2 regions of the Microbispora sp. CSR-4 genome follow, and region 2 is predicted to be linked to the other one. Evidence: riboswitches for the same ligand, from Rfam matches in the RefSeq annotation. Region 2 holds a riboswitch; the other holds the start of a gene.
The links. Region 2 has a riboswitch for glycine ahead of gcvP (aminomethyl-transferring glycine dehydrogenase). Riboswitches for the same ligand answer to the same signal wherever they lie in the genome.
Positions count from the first base shown of each region.

Region 1 (11,844 bases), on a different contig from region 2:
CACCACGGACGCCGAGTCGTTCCTCGACTTCCACGACCGGCACGACGGCCGGATCATCACGAAGGCCTTCCACGTCCCGCTCGTGGAGGGCGTCGCGGGCGGCCTCACCGCGACGCGCCTCACCGAGCCGGTGTCGCCCCGCGACCTCGCGTACGCCGACGGCCTGCGGTTCTGCCCCGTGATCGTGCAGGAGATGGTGCCGAAGCGCGTCGAGCTGCGCGTCACCATCGTCGGGCGACGGATCTTCGCCGCCGAGATCCACTCGCAGGCGTCCAACCGGTCGAGCCTCGACTGGCGCTACTACGACACCAGGACCACGCCGCATCGGCCGCACCGGTTGCAGGAGGAGATCGCCGACCGGTGCCTCGCGCTTATGGACCGCCTCGGCCTGCTGTACGGCGCCGTCGACCTGATCGTCACACCGGACGACCGTCACGTCTTCCTTGAGGTCAACCCCAACGCCCAGTGGCTGTGGGTCGAGAACATGACCGGCCTGCCGATCAGCGAGGCCCTCTGCGACCTCCTGCTCGAACCGGCCTGACATCCCCGCCGCCGACCAGCCCGACAGATCCCGCTCGGAGGGAGCGGGATCGACCGCGCCCCGAGGAGCCCGACATGCCGCACAGTGCCGACCACAACACCGACCACAACACCGACCACAGCACCGACCGCAGTGCCGACCGCAGCACCGCCGATCGCGCCGCCCCGAGTGCCGCCGTCGGTGCCCCGCTTGGTGCCGCCGTTGATGCCACCGAATCTCCGGCCGGCAGTGCCGCCCACCGCGCCACCCAGAGTGCCGCCGTCGTTGCCGCCGTTGGTGCCACCGAGACTCCTGTCGGCAGTGCCGCCCACCGCGCCGCCCAGAGTGGTGTCCACCGTGGTGTTGTTCCTTCTGCCCGTCTGCTGACCGATGTCCTGGCGTACCTGCGCCGGATCTGTGATCGGGAACCCGCCGAGGCCAGGCTCCTGCTGGGCGGCCTGCGGGCGGAGCACGAAGGCGTGCCGATGCGCCTGGTGTGGCAGCGCGACCACCCCGGCGGCAGATGTCACTACGACATGCTGCTCCCGGTGGGCGACGGCACGGTCTCGATCGCCTTCGCTCCCGACCTCGCGCTGCCCTGGCCGCTGCGGGGCAGCCGCAACTCCGGCGAGCAGGTCGTCGTGCGGGTCAACGGCATGGAGGTCGCCATGGAGCAGGCCATGGCGGTGCTGGACGAGCTGTGGAGCGACGCCTCACTCGCCAGCAGACTGGTCGACGCCGCCCTGGTCGCGCAGGAGCTGGCCGGCGACCCGGCAGACCTGTCCGCCGCCGAGTTGCAGGACGCTCTCGACGCCTTCCGGCGGGCCCGGGGGCTGCTCACGGTCGAGGCCACCCAGGAGTGGATGGCCGAACGCGGCCTCGACCACGCCGGCCTGGAGGACGTCGTGGCCCAGGAGGCGGGGATCGCCCGGCTTCGTCGCCGGGTCGCCGGTGACCGCGCCGAAAGTCTTTTCGCCACCGCCCCTCGCTCCTACGACCGGTTGTGCGTGGTGTTCCTGCGGTATCCCCGGGTGGAGGCCGCCCGGGCCGCCGCCGACCGGCTGCGGGACGGCGGACCAGGCTCCCTCGCCTCCGCCGCCGAGACGCTCGACCACGGCGCGGACGCCCGGCTGCGCCGCCTGTTCCGCGCCGAGCTCGGCCCGGAGGCGGCGGACGCCGCACCGGGCGACGTCCTCGGCCCGTACGGACCCGACCCCGTGGTCGTCCAGGTCGTGGAGGTCAGACCCGCTACCTTCGACGACGCCACCCGGCAAGGGATCGAGCAGCGGCTCTTCGACGACTGGCTGGCCGGGCGGCGGCGCGAGGCCCGCGTGGAGTGGGTGTGGGGCGACGCCCGGCGCACCGAGGCCGTCAACCAGGCCCTGCGGGCCCCCGCGGCGGAAGACGGCCTCACGGCGGCCCGCTGAGCGCGATATTCGCGCCTCCCCGGGCCCGATTCCCCCTCCCCGGGCCCGATTCCCCCTCCCCGGGCTCGATTCACGCCAGCCCGGGCGCGGCGCCGTACGCGCGCCGATCATCCGGCTAATCGACGCCACTCACGCACACCGCCTCCGGGGACGGCCGACGAGAGCAGCATCTGCAACCGCTTTCATTTGGGTTATCGGCGTATCGGAGCATGCGGAGCCGGCATTGGCCCGGGCGGAGCGGTGTTTATGGGCCCCCGGGCAGCCGACATAGAAACGGTATATATTTTGACGCACGCCGCCGGAGAGGGATATGGTCAAATAGCGATCACAGCCGCGTCGTCGGCGCGTTCACGCTGCTTTCGTGCGAGGGGAACCGTGTTATACGCCGTGCTCGGAACGTTCCTGGCCATGAAGCCCTCAGGGGATGTCATCGCCGGACTCGCCCCGAGGCACCGGCAGCTGCTCGCGTTGTTCCTGCTCAATCCGAATATCGCGGTCCACCGGGACCGGCTCATCGATCTGTTGTGGAATGGCCGTCCCACTAAATCGGCGGCGCGGAATCTTACCACCTACATCGCGCAGATGCGGCAACGTCTGTCGCCCCGCGACCCCCACCTTTCTCCACTGCACACCGTGGAGGGCGGCTACCTTCTTTCCGTGCCACCGGCATCCGTGGATGCTGAAGTATTCAACCAATTTGCGGCACAGGGCAGAATCGCTCGTGAGAATTGCGATTACCACAATGCGGCGCGGATGTTCGAGAACGCGCTGAGCCTGTGGCGCGGCGACGCCCTGCTCGCCATGAGGCATGTGGACGCGCTCTCCGCGTGGGCCGACCGGCTCGACGAGGAGCGGCGCGCGGTGACCGAGGACCTCTTCGACGTCAGGCTGGCGCTCGGGCACCATCACGAGATCGTCGGCGGCCTGGCCCAATGGGCGAGGCGCCACCCGCTGCGCGAACGGCCGCACCGGCAGCTCATGCTGGCGCTGCACCGGTCGGGCCGCACCCACGACGCCTCGGCGTCCTACCAGCGGCTGCGCCGCACCCTGGTCGACCGCCTCGGCACCGAGCCGTCCCCCGACACCCAGGCCCTCCACCAGCGGATCCTCACCGGCGACGACCTCCCGTCCACCCATGTGCGGCTCCGCGCGGCGCATCGGCCGCCGTGCGACTCCAGCCACTGACCCGTACGGGATGGCACGGCCGGGAAGTGACAGGGGAAATCAGGTGATCCGGCCGGTTACGGGGATGGCGGCGACCCACTAGGCTTGCAGCACACCGGTGATCCCGTGCGGGAGAGCGTCCTGGCATCCGGTCAGGGCCCCTGAAGGAGCAAGCCCTCCCCGCGAACCTCTCAAGGCAAAGGACCGTGCGGGCCAGGTGACCTCTGGAAAGAAGGCCGTCAGGCCTCGCCGAAGGTGAAAGTCCGGCAAAGATCGGACGAAGCTCTCAGGCGCCGATGACAGAGGGGGAGGATGCCCGATAGTCAAACGCAGCATCCGTCCTTCCGAGGTGCGCATGTCCCGATCCACCCCGCTCCGCGGGGTCCACGAAAGTCTGGGCGCGACCCTGACCGACTTCGCGGGCTGGCAGATGCCCCTGCGCTACGGCAGCGAGTCGGCCGAGCACAACGCGGTGCGCACGGCCGCGGGCCTGTTCGACCTGTCCCACATGGGGGAGATCTTCGTCGTCGGCCCGCAGGCGGGCGAGGCGCTCGACCACGCGCTCGTGGGGCACCTCAGCGTCCTCGCGCCCGGCCGCGCCCGTTACACGATGATCGTGAACGAGACCGGCGGCATCCTCGACGACCTCATCGTCTACCGCCTCGACGAGGACCAGTACATGGTCGTCGCCAACGCCTCCAACTACGCCCTCGTCGCCCGTGAGCTCGCCGAACGCGTCCGGGGCTACGCGCAGGTGACCGACAGGTCGGACGAGTACGCGCTGGTCGCCGTGCAGGGCCCGCGCAGCGCCGAGATCCTGGCCGCGCTGACCGACGCCGACCTCGACGAGCTGAAGTACTACGCCATCGTCGCCGGCATCGTCGCGGGCGCGCCCGCCCTGATCGCCCGCACCGGATACACCGGCGAGGACGGCTTCGAACTCTTCGTGCTGAACGAGCACGCCGTGCCGCTGTGGAACGCCCTCGCCGAGGCGGGCAGAGACGCCGGGCTCGTCCCCGCCGGGCTGTCGGCCCGCGACACCCTGCGTCTGGAAGCCGGCATGCCGCTCTACGGCAACGAGCTGAGCGCGGCGATCACGCCGTTCGACGCGGGCCTCGGCCGGGTCGTCCGCTTCGACAAGCCGGGCGACTTCGTGGGCAAGGCCGCCCTTGAGCGGGCGGCGGAGTACGGCACCAGGCGGCGCCTGGTCGGGCTGGTGGCGCGCGGCAGGCGCGTGCCCCGCCACGGCTACTCCGTCACCCGGGAGGGGGCCGTCGTCGGCGAGGTGACCAGCGGCGCTCCGTCGCAGTCCCTCGGCCGCCCGATCGCCATGGCGTACGTGGACGAGGGCGCCCTGGAGAAGGGTGGCCTGGCCGTGGACATCCGGGGCAGCCAAGAACCGGTCGACGTCGTCGATCTGCCTTTCTACAGGAGGAGCAAGTGAGCACCATTCCGGACGACCTGAGCTACACCAAGGAACACGAGTGGGTGGCCGGGCTTGAGGACGGCCGCACCGTGACGGTGGGCATCACGGCGTACGCGGCCGAGCAGCTCGGCGACGTGGTTTACGTGGAGGTGCACTCCGAGGTCGGCGCGACCATCGCGGCCGGCGACGCGGTCGGCGAGGTGGAGTCCACCAAGTCCGTGAGCGACATCTTCGCGCCGGTCGGCGGCGAGATCGTCGAGATCAACTCCGCCGTCGTGGACAACCCCTCGCTGGTCAACTCCGACCCGTACGGCGAGGGCTGGCTGTTCCGCGTGCGCGTGGAGGAGGAGCCCGACGACCTGCTGTCGGCCGCGGAGTACGCCGCGCTGACCTCCGGCGAGTCCTGACAGACGGTGCGAAGGGCGACGGTCAATGGCGATCAGCGTCTTCGACCTGTTCAAGGTGGGCATCGGACCGTCCAGTTCGCACACGGGCGGTCCGATGGCGGCGGCGCACAGGTTCGCCCGCGGGCTGCACCAGGACGGGCTGCTGGAGAAGGTGACCCGGATCGAGGCGATCCTGTACGGCTCGCTCGGGCTGACCGGCAAGGGCCACGGCAGCGACAAGGCGGTCCTGCTCGGCCTGTCCGGCGACAAGCCCGAACTGGTCGACGTCGACACCGTCGACGAACGGCTGGCGGCGATGCGGGCGAGCGGCACGGTCACGGTGTACGGCGTGCACGAGATCCCGTTCGTGGTCGGCGAGGATCTCGTCTTCGAGCGCAAACTGTCGCTGCCCCACCACCCGAACGGCATGCGGTTCACGGCGTACGCCGACGACACCGTGCTGCGCGAGAAGGTGTACTACTCGGTCGGCGGCGGCTTCGTGGTGGACGAGAACGCCACCGGCGCCGACCGGATCAAGCCCGACGACACGGTGCTGCCGTACGCCTTCACGACCGCGCACGAACTGCTCGCGCACTGCGCCGACACGGGCCTGTCGATCTCCGGCGTGATGATGGAGAACGAGAAGGCCTTCGGCCGTACGGAGGAGGAGATCCGCTCCAGCCTGCTGCATCTGTGGGCGGTGATGGCCGAGTGCGTACGGCGCGGCACCAGCCGCGAGGGCGTCCTGCCGGGCGGCCTCAAGGTGCGCCGACGGGCCCACCAGCTCCATCGGCGGCTGCAGAGCGAGGCCGACGGCGCCGACCCGCTGCGGGCGATGGACTGGGTCACGCTGTTCGCGCTGGCCGTCAACGAGGAGAACGCGGCGGGCGGCCGGATCGTCACCGCGCCGACCAACGGCGCCGCCGGCATCGTGCCGGCCGTTCTGTCCTACTACATGCGCTTCCTTCCAGGGGCCGACGAGGACGGCGTCATCCGCTTCCTGCTCACCGCGGGCGCGATCGGCGTGCTGTTCAAGGAGAACGCCTCCATCTCCGGCGCGGAGGTGGGCTGCCAGGGTGAGGTCGGCTCGGCCTGCTCGATGGCGGCGGCGGGCCTCACCGAGGCGCTCGGCGGGACGCCGGAGCAGGTCGAGAACGCCGCCGAGATCGGCATCGAGCACAACCTCGGCCTGACCTGCGACCCGATCGGCGGGCTCGTCCAGATCCCGTGCATCGAGCGCAACGCCGTCGCCTCGATCAAGGCCATCGCCGCCGCCCGCATCGCGCTGCGCGGCGACGGCCGCCACTTCGTGTCGCTCGACAAGGCGATCAAGACGATGCGCGACACCGGCAGGGACATGCTCGACAAATACAAGGAGACCTCGCGCGGCGGCCTCGCCGTCAACGTCATCGAGTGCTGATCCCCGCGTCCCCGCCCCCGCCGGGCACGGCGGCGGGGACGGGTGCGGTGCCGGAGGTGGCGCTGAGCACGCCGCCGTCCGTGAGGGCCCGCGCGGTGACGTCTCGAATGTGACGCATGTGCCGCTCGCCAATATCGTGGTGACTTCCCGGCGAGGAGGAGGGCCGTCACGTGAGGTGGCGCGAGGCGCTGCGCCCGCATCGGGCGTTCCTGGTCGTGCTGGCGGCGGGCGTCGCACTGCGCGCGCTCGCCGTGCTCGGCTACCGGCCCGCGCTGTGGTTCTGGGCCGACTCCTTCGCTTACCTCAGCTCGGCGCTCGACCTGCGGCCGCTGCCCTCACGGCCGTCCGGCTACTCGCTGTTCCTGGCGGCGCTGAGCCCGCTGGGCAGCGTCACCGCCGTCGTGATCGTCCAGCATCTGCTCGGTCTCGGCATGGCCGTGTGCGTGTACGCGCTGCTGCGCCGCCGCACCCGGCTGCCCGGCTGGGGCGCGGCGCTGGCGGCGGCGCCGGTGCTTCTCGACGTCCACCAGATCCAGCTCGAACACCTCGTCATGGCGGACCTGCCGTTCACCGCGCTGGTCGTGGCCGCCGTGACGATCCTGCTGTGGCGTCCCCGCCCGGGCGGGTGGGCCGTCGTCGCGGCGCTGCTGCTGCTCGGGTTCGCCACGGTCACCCGCACCCTCGGGCTGCCCCTGATCGCGCTGGCGCTGCTGCCGGTGGTGCTCGCCGGACGATGGAAGGCCGCGCTCGCCGGGCTCGCCGCCGCGTCCGCCGTGCTCGGCGGCTATGCCGTCTGGTTCCACGACACCCACGGGTCGTACGGGCTGGGCGGCAACAGCACGTGGCTGTGGTCGCGCACGATGACCTTCGCCGACTGCTCGGTGATGGAGCCGCCGAAGGAGCTGGCGGTGCTGTGCCCGTCGGGGCCCCGGCTGGCCGCGCCCGCCTACATCTGGGACGCCGACTCGCCCATCCAGCGGGTGAAGAAGGACAAGGACCGGCTGGCGAGCGAGTTCGCCTCGCTGGCGATCCGCAGCCAGCCCCTCGACTTCCTCATGACCGGGCTGCACGACGCCATGTGGGCGTTCGAATGGGACCGGAAGGTCTACCCCTCCCCCGGGCCGCAGAGCGCGTACGTCTTCCCCGCCTCGGTGAAGCCGTTCACGTCCAAGGTGGCCTCCGCCGGCCGTACGGCGGGCGAGCTGACCACCGCCTACCAGGGAAGCTCCGGGGACACCAAGGTAGTGGAGCCGTTCGCGGGCCTGCTGCGCGCCTATCAGGAGCAGGGCTTCCTGCGGGGGCCGCTGCTGGCGGTGATCCTGCTGGCCGGGCTCGCCGGGCTGGTCGCCCGGCGGTGGACGGCGCTGCTGCCCTGGACCGCGGCGGCGGCCCTGCTCCTGCTGCCGCCCCTGATCGCCGCCTTCGACCACCGCTATGTGGTGCCGGTCGTGCCGCTCGCCTGCCTGGCCGCCGGGCTTGCCATCGGCACGGGCGCGACGCCCGCGCCGTGGCGCAGGCAGGGCCGGTCAGCGGCGGCGGACGTGCAGGCGAACGACCGCAAGCGCGTCGTCGCGGCCGACCGCGCGGCGAACGCGTGAGACCGCCGACTCGTCCAGCCGCCTGATCACCTGCCGCAGGTCGGCCGACCGCCGGAGCGACACCGTCACCCGCACCCTGCCGTCGCGCACGAGCCTGACCGAGATGCGGCCGATCCCGTCGATCCCCTTCAACGCCACGCCGAGCATGGCGATGCCGGCGCCGGTGCGGGTGCCGACCCGGCCCCAGCCGAGCGCCATGAAGAGCCAGCGGGTCGCGACCAGGGCGAGCACCATCGCCGCCCCGGCCACCAGGGGCAGCGCCCACGGCTTCCCGTCGACGACGCTCCCGTCGGCCACGCTCGCGTCGATCAGGGTCACGCCGGGCCGCCGGCGTACGGCGGTCAGCAGGCCGAAGCCTCCCGCGACGAGCGCGACGCCCACCAGCAGGAGCCCGATGCGGTTCCCCCATCGCGGACGCATGTCAGCCCCCTCTCCTGCGCAGCCGTACGACCACCTCGTGGCGGGACCGGACGCCGAGGCCCGACAGCCGGTCGCCGACCGCCGCGCCGACCTCGCGGAGCAGGGCGCCGGTCGTGTCGGCGTCGGCCACCACGGCGACCTCGATCCGCCTGCGGAGGATGTGGACGTCGGCCCGCCGCACGTGCTCGACCTCGCGGGCCGAGGCGGCGAGCGTACGGCGCAGCCCGGAGCGGGTCAGGCCCATCGCGAGCAGCGGGTCCGAGCAGGCCAGGGGCATGAGCCGGGGACGGCCGGGAACGAGCGCGAGGGCCACCAGCCCCAGACCGCAGACGATCATGCCGGCCCCGGCGGCGGGAACGGCGGGGTCCGACGTCGTGAGGTTCATCAGCCGGGGCGGCAGCCGCCAGTCGAGGGACATGCCGAGCATGACGGCGACGACCACGGCGGTGCACACCCAGCCGAGCAGGGCGATCACGGTGGCGACCACGACGGCGGCCGGGGTCCGGCCCGGCAGGAGGAGGCGCGTGGCGCTCCGGCCCGCCGCGGCGCGTCCGCCGCCGGTGTCGCTTCCCGCGCCCCTGACGCCGTCGCCGTCGCCGCCGCCCGCGCTCTCGGCGCCTCCGGAGCCGTATCCGAAGCCGTATCCGAAGCCTTGTCCGGCGTCGTCGGAGCCTTCGGCGTCGCCGTCGGCGCTCCTCGCCGACGAACCCGCCAGGATTCCCTGCACGACGCTCATCAGCCGTTCACCCTTCCCGCTCACCGTGCCGGGCCCGCCCGGTAGTCACCTCACCATGGGTACACGGAGCACCGGCGGGACGGGCGGGTCACCCGCGGCCTTGCGCGATCATGAACGCTCCACGGCGGAGATTTTGCCCGGGCACGGTTAACGTGAACGGCGCTCATGTATTTCCCGGCGGTGCCGTATTAGGCTGCGCCCATGGACGACCGACAGCGCCTCGACCAGGCGACGGCCCACCTTGAGCCGCCCTTCGCGGTCCTCGACATGGACGCGCTCCGGTCGAACGCGGCCTCCATGGTGCGCCGCGCCCGGGGCAAGCCGATCCGGGTGGCCAGCAAGTCGATCCGCTGCCGGGCCGTGCTCGAACGCATCCTGGGCATGGACGGCGTCTCGGGCATCATGGCCTTCACGCTGCCCGAGGCGCTGTGGCTGGTCTCCACCGGCCTGCGGGACGTGCTCGTGGCCTATCCCACGGCCGACAGGACCGCGCTGCGCGCCCTGGGGACGGACGAAATCGCCGCGCGGGAGATCACCGTCGTGATCGACTCGCCCGAGCACCTCGACCTCATCGAGAGCCTGCGCCTCCCCCACCGGATCCGGGTGTGCCTGGACATCGACGCCGGGTTCGTGGCCTTCGGCGGCGCGTTCCGTGCGGGCGCGCTGCGGTCGCCGATCCGCGAGCCCGAGCAGGCCGCCGAGATCGCCGCGCACATCGTCAAGCGCCCCGGGGTGCGGCTGACCGGGCTCATGGCGTACGAGGCCCAGATCGCCGGGGTGGGCGACGACGTTCCGGGGCCGTACGGCCGCGCGGTGCGGTGGATGCAGGAACGGTCGCGCCGCGAGCTGGTCGTGCGGCGCGGCCGGATCGTGCAGGCCGTACGCCAGGTCACCGACCTGGAGTTCGTCAACGGCGGCGGGACGGGAAGCATCGAGAAGACCGCCGCCGAGCGGGCGATCACCGAGGTCGCGGCGGGCTCGGGGTTCTTCCATCCCCGGCTGTTCGACTTCTATCGGGGCTTCACCGGCCGTCCGGCGGCGCTGTTCGCCCTGCCGGTCGTGCGCAAGCCGGCTCCGGACGTCGCGACCGTGCTCGGCGGGGGCTACCCCGCCTCCGGGTCCCCCGGGCCCCCCCGGCTGCCCCAGCCGTACCTGCCGGCGGGGCTTCGCTATCACCCGGACGAGGGGGCGGGTGAGGTGCAGACGCCGCTACTGGGCGAGGCCGCCGCCGACCTCCGTCTGGGCGACCGCGTCTGGTTCCGCCACGCGAAGGCCGGGGAGCTGTGCGAACGCTTCGCCGGTCTGCACCTGGTCGAGGGCGATCGGGTGACCGAGGAGGTCCCGACCTATCGCGGCGAGGGCAAAACCTTCCTCTGACCGCCGGTCTCGATGGTTCCGGACACGGCCGGGGAACGCGAACGCCGCCGTGAACCCGTCACGGCGGCGTGGCCACGCGGCGTCTCAGCGGTCCGCCGTGGGCCGGCGGCCCAGCGGCGTTTCAGCGAGATCGGCGGCGGCGCAGCAGCACGATGGCCGCGCCCACGACGACGACCACGCCGATCCCGATCAGCACCGGAGCGATGTCGGGCGCCTCGTACTCCGCGGGCTCCTCGCCCTCGCCGTCGGCCGGGGCGTACGTGCGCGGCCCCAGGACCATGTCCCCCATCGACGTGACGAAGTCGCGCGCGTTGGCCTTCGCCTTCGCGACGCCGCGCCCCGCGACCCGCTTCGGGCTCACCCGGTCCGCGATGGCGTCGACCGTGCGAGCGAGTTCCGCCCGCGTGCGCTCGATCTTCCGTTCCAGCGCATCGGGATCGGTGTCCGCCATGCGATCCCCCTCCTGTGGTATTCGTGTGTGATCAGTCTGCCAGGTCCGGCGGTCGCCCCGCACAGCGGCTGAGCCGGTAGTTTGGTTGACGCTTGCCCGCCGATCGCCGCGGGTCACCTTTTTCCGGAGGACGTGATGAGCAAGCTCCAGCCCGGCGACCCCGCGCCGGACTTCACCCTGACCGACGCCGACGAAAACGAGGTCTCGCTGGAGTCGTTCCGCGGCAAGCGGGTCATCCTCTACTTCTACCCGGCGGCGATGACCCCCGGATGCACCAAGCAGGCCTGCGACTTCCGCGACAACCTCGGCGCACTGACCGAGCAGGGCTACGTGGTGCTGGGCGTCTCCAAGGACAAGCCCGCCAAGCTGCGGCAGTTCCGTGAGCGTGACGCGCTCACCTTCCCGCTGCTGTCCGACACCGGCCTCGACGTGCACAAGGCGTACGGCGCGTACGGCGAGAAGACGAACTACGGCAAGACGGTGATGGGCGTCATCCGCTCCACTTTCATCATCGACCCGGACGGAAAGGTCGAGAAGGCCCTCTACAACGTGAAGGCCACCGGCCATGTCGCCCGACTCACCAAAGAGCTGGGAATTTCCTGAGATATCCCTTTCGCCACACTCCCGGAATTGTCGGTCGCGGCCGATAAATTCCGGGGCATGGCGAAGTACAAATACACCCCCGAGCTGCTCGCCGACGCGGCGGCCGGCGCGACCAGCATCGCCGACGTGCTGCGCTATCTCGGCATCCCCTGGTCGGGCGGCGCCCACGCCCACATCAGCCGCCGCCTCAAGCACTTCGGCATCGACACATCCCACTTCCTCGGCCAGGCCCACAGGCGGGGGCAGGCGTCACCACGGCGGAGCCTTCCGGCGCAGGTGCTGGTCCTGAACCACCCGGGTGCCACCCGCGAGAAGC
Region 1 is NZ_VJVX01000044.1:34,595-46,438, forward strand. Features, by position in the region: gene FLV34_RS27620 (MvdC/MvdD family ATP grasp protein) at 1-541, shown strand, start outside; gene FLV34_RS27625 (TIGR04500 family putative peptide maturation system protein) at 616-1,947, shown strand; gene FLV34_RS27630 (AfsR/SARP family transcriptional regulator) at 2,356-3,132, shown strand; glycine riboswitch at 3,231-3,328, shown strand; gene gcvT (glycine cleavage system aminomethyltransferase GcvT) at 3,467-4,555, shown strand; gene gcvH (glycine cleavage system protein GcvH) at 4,552-4,944, shown strand; gene FLV34_RS27645 (L-serine ammonia-lyase) at 4,970-6,343, shown strand; gene FLV34_RS42720 (hypothetical protein) at 6,330-6,461, opposite strand; gene FLV34_RS27650 (hypothetical protein) at 6,514-7,941, shown strand; gene FLV34_RS27655 (hypothetical protein) at 7,870-8,361, opposite strand; gene FLV34_RS27660 (DUF6286 domain-containing protein) at 8,363-9,097, opposite strand; gene FLV34_RS27665 (amino acid deaminase/aldolase) at 9,299-10,474, shown strand; gene FLV34_RS27670 (DUF3618 domain-containing protein) at 10,596-10,925, opposite strand; gene bcp (thioredoxin-dependent thiol peroxidase) at 11,061-11,528, shown strand; gene FLV34_RS27680 (HNH endonuclease signature motif containing protein) at 11,586-11,844, shown strand, end outside.
Region 1: another riboswitch for glycine. It lies ahead of gcvT (glycine cleavage system aminomethyltransferase GcvT); the one in region 2 lies ahead of gcvP (aminomethyl-transferring glycine dehydrogenase).

Region 2 (11,844 bases):
ACCGCGAACCAGCCCAAGCCCCTGCTCCCCATCATCAACCGGCCGATCATGGAACACGTGCTCCGGCTGCTCAAGCGGCACGGGTTCACCGAGACCGTGGTGACGGTGCAGTTCCTGGCCGCGCTGATCCGCAACTACTTCGGCGACGGCGACGAGCTGGGGATGACCCTCCACTACGCCACCGAGGAGGTCCCCCTCGGGACGGCGGGCAGCGTGAAGAACGCCGCCGACAAGCTCCGCGACGACCGCTTCCTGGTCATCTCCGGCGACGCGCTCACCGACATCGACCTGACCGACATGCTCCGTTTCCACCGCGAGAACCGGGCGCTGGTCACCATCGGGCTCAAGCGCGTGCCCAACCCGCTGGAGTTCGGGATCATCATCGTGGACGACAGCGGCCGCATCCAGCGCTTCCTGGAGAAGCCCACCTGGGGCCAGGTGTTCTCCGACACCGTCAACACCGGCATCTACATCATGGAGCCGTCGGTCCTTGACGAGATCGCCCCCGGCCAGTCGGTCGACTGGTCGTCCGACGTCTTCCCCCGGATGCTCGAACGCGGCTGCCGGCTGTTCGGCTACGTGGCCGACGGCTACTGGGAGGACGTCGGCACGCACGAGAGCTACCTCAAGGCGCAGGCCGACGTGCTGGAGGGCAAGGTCAAGGTCGACTTCGACGCGTTCGAGCTGGCGCCCGGCGTGTGGGCCGCCGAGGGCGCCTCGGTGGACCCCGAGGCCGTGCTGAAGGGCCCCCTCTACATCGGCGACTACGCCAAGGTCGAGGCGGGCGCCGAGCTGCGGGAGTACACCGTGCTCGGCAGCAACGCCGTCGTCAAGGAGGGCGCCTTCCTGCACCGCGCCGTGGTCAGCGACAACGTGTACGTCGGCCCTGCCGCCCACCTGCGCGGCTGCGTGATCGGCAAGAACACCGACGTGATGACCGGCGCCAGGATCGAGGAGAACGCCGTCGTAGGCGACGAGTGCGTCATCGAGTCCGAGGCGTACGTCTCCTCCGGGGTGAAGATCTACCCGTTCAAGACGATCGAGGCGGGCTCGGGCGTCAACACCAGCGTCATCTGGGAGTCGCGCGGCCAGCGCAGCCTGTTCGGCCCCCGGGGCGTCTCCGGGCTGGTCAACGTCGAGATCACCCCGGAGCTGTGCGTACGGCTGGCCAGCGCGTACGCCACGACGCTGCGCAAGGGCGACACGGTCGTCACCTCCCGCGACGCCTCGCGCGCGGCGCGGGCGCTCAAGCGGGCGGTGATCAGCGCGCTGAACTCCAGCGCGATCAACGTGGTCGACCTGGAGGCCGCCGCCCTGCCCGTCGCCAGGTTCAACACCTCGCGGGAGAACGTCCGGGGCGGCATCGCCGTGCGCACCACGGCGGGCGACCCCCAGAGCGTCGACATCGTGTTCATGGACGAGACGGGAGCCGACCTGTCCCAGGCGGCCCAGCGCAAGCTGGAGCGGGTCTTCTCCCGGCAGGAATACCGGCGCGCCTTCCCCGGTGAGATCGCCGAGCTGACCTTCCCCGCCCGCGCCGTCGACACGTACGCCAGGGAGCTGCTGGCCTGCATCGACATGTCCGGGGTGAAGGACGCCGAGATGAAGGTCGTGGTCGACTGCGCGGGCGGCACCTCCTCGCTGGTGCTGCCGAGCCTGCTGGGCCGGGCCGGGGTCGACGTGCTGACCGTGAACAACCGCCTCGACGACGCGTCGCCCACCGAGACGATCGCCGAGCGCCGCCGCGACCTGCAGCGCCTGGCCGACCTGGTGGCGTCGGCGCGGGCCGCCTTCGGCGTACGGTTCGACCCGGTGGGCGAGCGGGTCTCGCTCGTCGATGAGATGGGCCAGCTGATCAGCGAGGAGCGGGCGCTGCTCGTGGTGCTCGACCTGGTGGCGGCCGAGCGCCGGGGCGGCAGGGTGGCCCTGCCGGTCACCACGACCCGGGTGGCGGAGATGGTGTGCCGTTTCCACGGCGTGCAGGTCGACTGGACGGCCACGAGCCTCGACACCCTGACCCGGGCGGCCCGGCACCCCGACATGATCTTCGCGGGCGACGGGAAGGGCGGCTTCATCGTCCCGGAGTTCGCGCCCACCGTGGACGGCCTGGCGGTGTTCCTGCGCCTGCTCGGCCTGGTCGCGCGCACCCGGCTGTCGCTCAGCCAGATCGACGCCCGCATCCCCGAGGCCAAGCTGCTCAAACGGACCGTTCCCACGCCCTGGGCGCACAAGGGGGCCGTGATGCGCTCGGTCGTCGAGGCCGCGGAGGGCCACCGCCTGGACACCACCGACGGCGTCCGGGTCGTGGAGGACGACGGGAGCTGGGCACTCGTCCTGCCCGACCCCGCCGAGGCCGTCACCCACCTGTGGGCCGAGGGCCACGACATGGACACCGCTCAGGCCCTCCTGGAGCGCTGGGCTCATGTCGTCGAACAAGCGGCCGGAGCTAGATGACATTGAACGTCCGCTGGCTGTAGCGTTGGTCAGTCCACGCCCAGCCGCGGTCTTGACCTTTGTGCCTGATCAGCGTAAGTTGCGGCATTCGCAGTTTGAGCCAGTCCTAGAGCAAGTCGTGAGAGAGGCCGAGCCGTTCGATGCCCAGCGTCTACTGCACGCAGTGCGGTCATGCCAACCCCGAGGATGCCCGTTTCTGTTCACGATGCGGTTCGCCGCTGAGCGCTCCGGCGCCCGTCGCAGCCGACACGACCTCGACGATCTCTCTCGAGGCGCTTGAGGCGGAGACGGGCCAGACGCTTCTGCCGGACAGGGCCTCGGTCGAGCAGCTGCCGCCGGGCACCGCTCTTCTGGTGGTCATGCGGGGCCCGAACACGGGGAGCCGATTTCTGCTCGACAGCGACCTCACTACGGCGGGTCGCCACCCGGAAAGCGACATTTTCCTGGACGATGTGACGGTGTCCAGGAGACACGTGGAGTTCTACCGGCGCGGCGGCCAGTTCACCGTGCGTGACGTGGGCAGCCTCAACGGCACCTACGTCAACCGGGAGCGCATCGAGGAGTGCCCCTTGCAGGGCGGCGACGAGGTGCAGATCGGCAAGTTCCGGCTGGTGTTCCTCACACGTGGTCCCGGAGGGCTGTGATCGGTGAGGAGGAGGAGTCATGAGCGCGCAGGCCGTACGGGCGTTCATGAGCATCGGGGAGGTGCTCGCCCTGCTGCAGGGCGAGTTCCCGGACGTGACCGTCTCCAAGATCCGGTTTCTGGAGGGTGAGGGGCTGATCGAGCCCCAGCGGAGCCCGTCGGGCTACCGCAAGTTCACCTACAAGGACGTCGAGCGCCTGCGGTTCATCCTGCGTGCGCAGCGTGACCAGTACCTGCCGCTCCGGGTGATCAAGGATCAGCTGGACGAGCAGGCGGCACGCCCGCACGACGTGTCCGCCGGCACCCCGCCGGTGCGTCTCAGCCGGGAGGAGCTCATCGAGGCCGCGGGCATCGACGAGGAGACCCTGGCCGAGATGGAGAGCTACGGCCTGGTCGCCGCCGTGGCGCGCCGCTACGACGGGGAGGCGCTGGAGATCGCGCGCAGCGTGGGGGCGCTGGCGCGGTTCGGCCTGCAGGCGCGTCACCTGAGGGCGGTGCGCGCCGTGGTGGAGCGGGAGGCCGGTCTCATCGAGCAGGCGGTGGCCCCGCTGCTGCGGCGCAAGGCGCCGGGGGCGATCGCCGAGGCGGACGAGACCGCCCGGGAGATCTCCGGACTTCTCCAGGAACTTCACAATGCGTTACTGCGTGGGAGTGTTCGCGGCGTTCTGGGGCGGTGACCGGCACATCCGCACCTCCGTGGGTGTTACGTTGAATGCCTGGTGATATGCCGCGACGCTTGAGACGGAGCCGCCCGTGTTGCAGATGGAGGTCGTGGGGGTTCGCGTTGAGATGCCCACCAACCAGCCGATCGTTCTCCTGAAGGAGACGAGCGGTGATCGGTATCTGCCGATCTGGATAGGCATGACCGAGGCGACCGCTATCGCGTTGGCCCAAGCGGAGGAGCCGCCGCCCCGGCCGCTGACCCACGACTTGTTCCGTGACGTTCTTGAGGCCTTGGGGGTGCGGTTGCGCACCGTCAACATCGTCGCGCTCCGCGATGGAATCTTCTTCGCCGATCTGGTTTTCTCCAACGGCGTGGAGGTCAGCGCGCGTCCATCGGACTCGATCGCGCTGGCGTTGCGTACGGGTGCGACGATCTACGCGAGTGAGGACGTGATCCAGGAGGCGGGCGTCAGCATGCCCGACGACCAGGAGGACGAAGTGGAGAAGTTCCGCGAGTTCCTGGACAAAATCACACCGGAAGACTTCGGCCGGGCGGGCTGACGTGCCGGACGATTTCGGGAGATTACGCTTCACGACGCGCCGGACGGGGTCGTTGACTGACGATGGCCCCGGTCCTACGGTGCAAGGGAAACCACGGTTGTAATTCACGAACCCCCAGATCAGACCGTGGGATGAGAGAAAGCCGGAGGTCCGCAGTGGCGGTCAGCAGCGGCGAGGGTAAGTCGGCCGGCCAGCACGACCCGGTTCGGCAGGCGGCGCGCGAGCGCGCCGGCGAACAGGGTCTGCTGTTCGACGAGCAGCCGACGGCGCTGCCCCAGGGCATCGGATACCGCGGCCCCACGGCGTGCGCGGCGGCCGGGATCACCTACCGGCAGCTCGACTACTGGGCCCGGACCGAACTGGTGCTCCCGACGATAAGGGCCGCCCAGGGATCCGGGTCCCAGCGACTGTACAGCTTCCGCGACATCCTCGTCCTGAAGGTCGTCAAACGTCTTCTGGACACGGGCGTCTCCCTCCAGCAGATACGCGCCGCCGTACGGCACCTGCGCGACCGCGGCGTCAACGACCTGGCCCAGATCACCTTGATGAGCGACGGCGTGAGCGTCTACGAGTGCACGAGCGCCGACGAGGTGATCGACCTGTTGCAGGGCGGCCAGGGCGTGTTCGGCATCGCGCTCGGGAGGGTCTGGCGGGAGGTCGAGGGATCGCTGGCCGAGCTTCCGGGCGAGCGGGCGGAGGCCGCTCCGGATGCGGAGGGGGACCATCCCGCGGACGAGCTGGCCCGCCGGAGAAAGGCCCGCAGGACCGGCTGAGCGGATGCCCGGCGATCACAGGTTCGACGGTCGGGCGCGCGTGCCGGGCCTGACCGGGGGCAGGTCGAACTCGTCGTCACGCATGCGCAGCAGGGCGACGGACGCGCCGGCGAAGCCCACGGCCGTGACCAGCAGGCCGATGCCCGACGCGGTGTGGCCGGGCATGAACGGATGGGTGAACCCGCCGGCCGCGAGCAGGACCCCCATCCAGGCCGGCGCCGCGCCGCTGCGCCACAGCGCCAGGCCGAGCAGCAGCAGGCCGACGACGATGCCCACGATGAACAGCAGGCTCGCCACCAGCTGTACGGGGTCGTCCTCGAGCGCGTTCTGAATCCTCGCCATGGTCGCCACGTCGAAGTGCCTCGTCACCGTCAGGTACGCGAGGTCGTCGCCGCCACGGATCAGGGGGAAGCCGGCCAGGTCGCCGAGCAACGCGAGGAGGGCACCCGCCGTGGTGAGCCTGGGAGCGCCGCGACGGGCCACCCACGCCACGGCGAAGGTGGCCGGGATCAGCCCGACCAGGAACGGCAGGGCGAACCATCGGAGCACGCCCGCGGCCTGCTCGTGGGCCGCGTACGCCGCGACCGTGGCCTCGAACGACTCGCCGCCGTCCACGGAGCTGAACAGATAGTTGAGGCCCATGCCGAGCATGGGGAGCGGGGCGACGACGGCGAGCAGCACCCGCCAGAAGCCGCGCACGTCCCGCGGCGGTTTCCGCGGGGTGGCGGCGGCGCGGGCGTCGGTGTCCGGCTGCATGATGATCCTCCGAGAGTCCGGGAGTTGTCCGATCGAGTCCGAGGATGGGCGCGGACGGCTCCCTTCGTCGTGGGGGCGTGGTCCCGATTCCAGTCCCGTGCACCCCGTGATCCGGGAGCACGCTCCTATGGCCGATGGGAGCGCCGGGATCGGATGATGAGCGCATGGCAGTCAGACGGGCCGGCCCGGTCGCGGTGCTCACCCTCACGGCCGTCGTGGTGGTGGCGGCGTGGGTGTCGTGGTTCCTCGGCGGGCTCACCTTCGCCGACGCGGCCGACGACTCCTACCTGCTGACCAACAGCGCGCAGGCGCTGACCTTCACCACGTTCGGCGCGCTGGTGCTCGCCCACCGTCCCGGGCACCGCATCGGGCTGCTGTTCGTGGCGTACGGCGCCTGCTACACGCTGAGCGTGGCCTGCCTCGGGCTGCTCACCGACGCGGTCGGGCTGCCGGAGGCGTGGGCGCGGGCGGTCGAGCTGTTCGGCATCACCGCGTGGATCCCGGCGCCGGTCGTCTGCCTTCCGCTGATCGTGCAGTTGTTCCCCGACGGCAGGCCGCTGTCGCGGCGCTGGCGGCCGCTGGCCGTCGCGACCCTCGCCGTCCTGCCGTTCACGCCCATCCCGACCCTGTCCGTGGCGGCCGGGCCGGCGGGGGCCGGGCCGGCCGCGGGGGAGCCGATGCTGCCCGTCATCGTGGGCGAGGTCGCCCAGCGGCTGATTCCGGTGTTCGCCGCCGTCGCCGCGCTGGTGCTGCTGGCCTCCCTCGGCGCGCTCGTCCTGCGCGTCCGCCGGTCCCGCGGGGTGCCGCGGCAGCAGCTGATGTGGCTGCTGTGGGCCGTGGGGCTGTTCGCCGCGCTCAACGCGCAGCGGATCGTGACGACCGACGGGCCGGTGTTGTTCCTGCTGACCCTGCCGCTGATCCCGGCCGCGGCCACGGTGGCGATCCTGCGCCACGGGTTGTACGACATCGAGCTGATCGTCAACCGCTCGCTGGTGTACGGGGTGCTCACGCTCGGCGTCGTGCTGGCCTACCTGGGCATCGTCGCGGGGCTGTCCGCGCTGGCGCGGGACCGGCTGTCGGCCGCCCCGCTGATCGCGACCGCGGTTGTCGCTCTCGCCTTCGCGCCCGCCCGTTCGGCCGTGCAGTCCTTGGTGGACCGGGTCATGTACGGCCAGCGCCGCGATCCTGTGGCGGCCGCCGCCCGGGTCGGCCTGCGGCTCGGCGCCGGCCTGGACGGGGTGTTGCGAGCCGTGTGCGAGGCGCTGCGGCTGCCGTACGCCGCGGTCGCCTCCGACGGGCGGCTGGTCGCGACGTACGGCCGGTCACCGCGGCGGCGGCACACGGTGTCGCTGGAGGTGGCCGACGGGCCGCCCGCGGACCTGCTCGTCGGGCTGAGGGCGGGGGAGAGCCGGCTGTCCGGCGCCGACCGGCGCGCCCTGGAACTGCTGGCCGCCCCGGTCGGCCTGGCCCTGCAGGCGGTGCGCCTGTCCGAGCAACTGGGCGAGTCCCGCACGCGCATCGTGGCCGCGCGGGAGGAGGAACGCCGGCGGCTGCGCCGCGATCTGCACGACGGCCTCGGCACCGTGCTCACCGCGGTGACCCTCAAGGCCGACGCGGCCCACAACCTGCGTCACACCGATCCCGAGCGGAGCGCACGGCTCCTGCTCGACCTGCGCGCCGACCTGACCGCCGCGATCGCCGATATCCGCCGGCTCGTCTACAACCTGCGGCCGCCCGCCCTCGACGAGCTCGGACTGCTGGGCGCGCTCCGCCAGCGCGCCCAGGACTCGTGGCGGCACGAGCACGCCGGGTACGTGGTCACGATCGACGCCCCGGACGGCCTGCCGCCGCTGCCCGCCGGGGTGGAGGTGGCCGCCTATCGCATCGCCACCGAGGCGGTCACCAACGCGCTGCGCCACGGCGGGGCGACGGCGTGCCGGGTCTCCCTGCGCGCCGACCACGCCGCCCTGCATGTGGAGGTGAGCGACAACGGCTCCGGGGGCGCCGGAGCGTGGCCGCACGGCGTCGGTCTGCGCTCCATGCACGAGCGGGCCGGCGAACTGGGCGGTACGCTCACCGCCGGCCCCACCGACTGCGGCGGCCGCGTCCACGCCCGCCTTCCACTGGAGCAGACATGAGCGCCGGGGAACCGATCAGGATCGTCGTCGTCGACGATCACCCGCTGATGCGGGAAGGCCTGCGTGCCCTCGTGACGTCGCTGCCGGACATCGAGGTGGTGGGCGAGGCCGGCGACGGCGACGCCGCCCGTCGTGAGGTGCGGCTCACGCGCCCCGACGTCGTGGTCATGGACCTGCACATGCCGGGCGTCAACGGGGTGGAGGCCACCAGGGCCATCGTGCGCGCGGTGCCCGCCACCCGGGTGCTCGTGCTCACGATGTTCGAGGACGACGAGTCGGTGTTCGCCGCGATGCGCGCCGGAGCCTTCGGATACCTGGTCAAGGGCGCGAAGCAGGAGGAGATCGTCCGGGCGGTCCGCTCTGTCGCGGCCGGACATGCCGTCTTCGGCCCGAGCGTGGCCCGCCGGATCATCGACTTCTTCGCCGCCGGGGCCTCTCGCGCGCCGGCCCCGGAGCCCTTTCCCGAGCTCACCGCCCGCGAACGGGAGGTCCTCGACATCATCGCGGCCGGCCGGTCCAACGCGGCGATCGCCCGGCATCTGGCCATCAGCGGCAAGACCGTCAGCAACCACATCACCGCCATCTTCGCCAAGCTGGCGGTCGCCGACCGGGCCGAGGCCATCGTCCGCGCCCGCCAGGCCGGTCTCGGCGCCGATCTCGAGCAGGGTGCGAGTCGGGCCGATCCGGGGTAGCCGGTAGAGTGGAACGGCCGACGACCTCGTGCGGGAGAGACCCCTGATCTTCGAAGGGGCGCCGAAGGAGCAAACCTCCCCGGAATCTCTCAGGCATCCGTACCGCACGGACGAGGCGACTCTGAAAAGCAGGCCCGCCGGCCAGGCGGCGCCTCACCGAAGGGGAAAGCCGGGCCCGACGGCCCGGTGAAGCTCTCAGGTCCGATGACAGAGGGGGAGACCGCTACACGACCGCCGCGCCACACCGGGCGCGGGACGGTCGCCGCAGGTCTCGACCCGCCAGGAGGCCCCTGTCATGACCGATCGGTCCACGCTTCGCGATCTTTCCGCTCCGCCCTTCCCCCCCCGCCACATCGGCCCCTCCGAGGCCGACCGCGACCGGATGCTGGAGGTCGTCGGCTACGAGTCGGTGGCCGACCTGGTCGCCGTGGCCGTGCCGGAGGCCATCCGCACGCGCGGCCCGCTGAACCTGCCCGAGGCGGTGGGGGAGGCCGAGGCCCTGGCCGAGCTGCGCGCCCTCGCCGGGCGCAACCGGGTGCTGACCCCGATGATCGGCCTCGGCTACTACGACACGATCACGCCGGGCGTCGTCCTGCGCAACGTGCTGGAGAACCCCGGCTGGTACACCGCGTACACGCCCTACCAGCCGGAGATCTCGCAGGGCCGCCTGGAGGCGCTGCTGAACTTCCAGACCGTGATCTCCGACCTCACCGGCCTCGCCGTCGCCGGCGCGTCCCTGCTCGACGAGGCGACGGCCGCGGCCGAGGCGATGACGCTGGCCCGCCGGGCGAGCAAGGTGAAGACCGACGTGTTCGTGGTGGACGCCGACGCGCTGCCGCAGACCAAGGCCGTGCTGGCGACCCGCGCCGAGCCGCTCGGCATCACGCTGGTCGAGTCGGACCTCGCCGGCGAGCTGCCCGAGTGCTTCGGGGTCCTCGTCCAGTATCCCGGCGCGAGCGGCCGGGTGGCGTCCTTCCGCGCGGTCGCCGAGCGGGCGCACGCCCAGGGGGCGCTGCTGGTGGCCGCGGCCGACCTGCTGGCGCTGACCCTGCTGGAGTCCCCGGGCGAGCAGGGCGCCGACATCGCCGTCGGCTCCTCCCAGCGCTTCGGCGTCCCGCTGGGCTACGGCGGCCCCCACGCGGCGTACATGGCCGTACGCGAGGGCCTGCAGCGGCAGATGCCGGGCCGCCTGGTCGGCGTCTCGCTGGACGCCGACGGCCGCACGGCCTACCGCCTGGCCCTGCAGACCCGCGAGCAGCACATCCGGCGCGAGAAGGCCACCAGCAACATCTGCACCGCGCAGGTGCTGCTGGCCGTCATGGCCTCGATGTACGCCGTCTACCACGGCCCGGAGGGCCTGAAGCGGATCGCCCAGCGGGTGCACCGCCACGCGGCCGTCCTCGCCGCCGGGCTGCGCGAGAGCGGCGTGGAGGTCGTGCACGACGAGTTCTTCGACACCGTGCTCGCCCGCGTGCCCGGGCGGGCCGCCGAGGTCGTGGCCGCCGCCGCCGAGCGGGGCGTCAACCTGCGCCTGGCCGACGCCGACCACGTCGGCGTCGCCTGCGACGAGAAGACCACCACGGGCCACCTGCGGGCGGTCTGGGCGGCGTTCGGCGCGTCCGGGCTCGTGGTCGAGGACCTCGACCGGGCCACCTCCGACGCGCTCCCCGCCGGCCTGCAGCGGACCTCCGGCTTCCTCACCCACCCGGTGTTCCACACCCACCGATCCGAGACGGCCATGCTGCGCTACCTGCGGCGGCTGCAGGACAAGGACATCGCGCTCGACCGCTCGATGATCCCGCTGGGCTCCTGCACGATGAAGCTCAACGCGACCACCGAGATGGAGCCGGTCACCTGGCCGGAGTTCGCCTCGATCCACCCGTTCGCGCCCGCGGACCAGGCCGAGGGCTACGCCGAGCTGATCGCGACGCTGGAGGGCTGGCTGGCCGAGGTCACCGGCTACGACCGGGTGTCGATCCAGCCGAACGCGGGCTCCCAGGGCGAGTTCGCCGGGCTGCTGGCGATCAGGTCCTACCACCGCTCCCGGGGCGAGGAGGGCCGCGACGTCTGCCTCATCCCGTCCTCCGCACACGGCACGAACGCCGCCAGCGCCGTCATGGCGGGCATGCGGGGGGTCGTGGGGGCCTGCGACGCGAACGGCAACGTCGACCTGGCCGACCTCGCCGCCAAGATCGACAAGCACCGTGACGCGCTCGCCGCGATCATGGTGACCTACCCGTCCACCCACGGGGTGTACGAGGAGACGATCGTCGAGATCTGCGAGCGGGTCCACGAGGCCGGCGGGCAGGTCTACGTCGACGGGGCCAACCTCAACGCGCTGGTGGGCCTGGCCAAGCTGGGCGAGTTCGGCGCGGACGTCTCCCACCTCAACCTGCACAAGACCTTCTGCATCCCGCACGGCGGCGGTGGTCCCGGCGTCGGCCCGGTGGCGGTCAAGGCCCACCTCGCCGAGCACCTCCCGGCCCACGTGTCGGCCGCGCCGTACGGCTCGGCGGGCATCCTGCCGATCTCCTGGGCGTACGTCAGGATGATGGGCGGCGACGGGCTGCGCCAGGCCACCGAGCAGGCGATCCTGTCGGCCAACTACCTGGCCCGGCGGCTCGCGCCGCACTACCCGGTGCTCTACACCGGCAGGGACGGCCTGGTCGCCCACGAGTGCATCGTCGACCTGCGCCAGATCACCAAGGAGACCGGCGTCACCGTGGACGACGTGGCCAAGCGGCTGATCGACTACGGCTTCCACGCGCCCACGATGTCGTTCCCCGTCGCCGGGACGCTCATGATCGAGCCGACCGAGAGCGAGGACCTGGCCGAGCTCGACCGCTTCGCCGACGCGATGATCGCCATCCGGGGCGAGATCGCGAAGGTGGCGTCGGGCGAGTTCGACAAGACCGACAACCCGCTGCGCAACGCCCCGCACACGGCCGAGTGCCTCACCGCCGACGAGTGGGCCCACCCCTACTCGCGGGCGGTGGCCGCCTACCCGGTGCCCGGCCTGCGGGACGACAAGTACTGGTCGCCGGTGCGCCGCATCGACCAGGCGTACGGCGACCGCAACCTGGTCTGCTCCTGCCCGCCCCTTGAGGCGTACGAGGACTGATCAGTTGAGCATGTCGGCCCCGCCCGGCGGCCGGTCTCGTTAA
Region 2 is NZ_VJVX01000029.1:31,419-43,262, forward strand. Features, by position in the region: gene FLV34_RS21540 (mannose-1-phosphate guanyltransferase) at 1-2,454, shown strand, start outside; gene FLV34_RS21545 (FHA domain-containing protein) at 2,595-3,098, shown strand; gene FLV34_RS21550 (MerR family transcriptional regulator) at 3,118-3,774, shown strand; gene FLV34_RS21555 (bifunctional nuclease family protein) at 3,851-4,321, shown strand; gene FLV34_RS21560 (MerR family transcriptional regulator) at 4,477-5,094, shown strand; gene FLV34_RS21565 (hypothetical protein) at 5,110-5,850, opposite strand; gene FLV34_RS21570 (sensor histidine kinase) at 6,015-7,988, shown strand; gene FLV34_RS21575 (response regulator transcription factor) at 7,985-8,680, shown strand; glycine riboswitch at 8,702-8,795, shown strand; gene gcvP (aminomethyl-transferring glycine dehydrogenase) at 8,976-11,801, shown strand.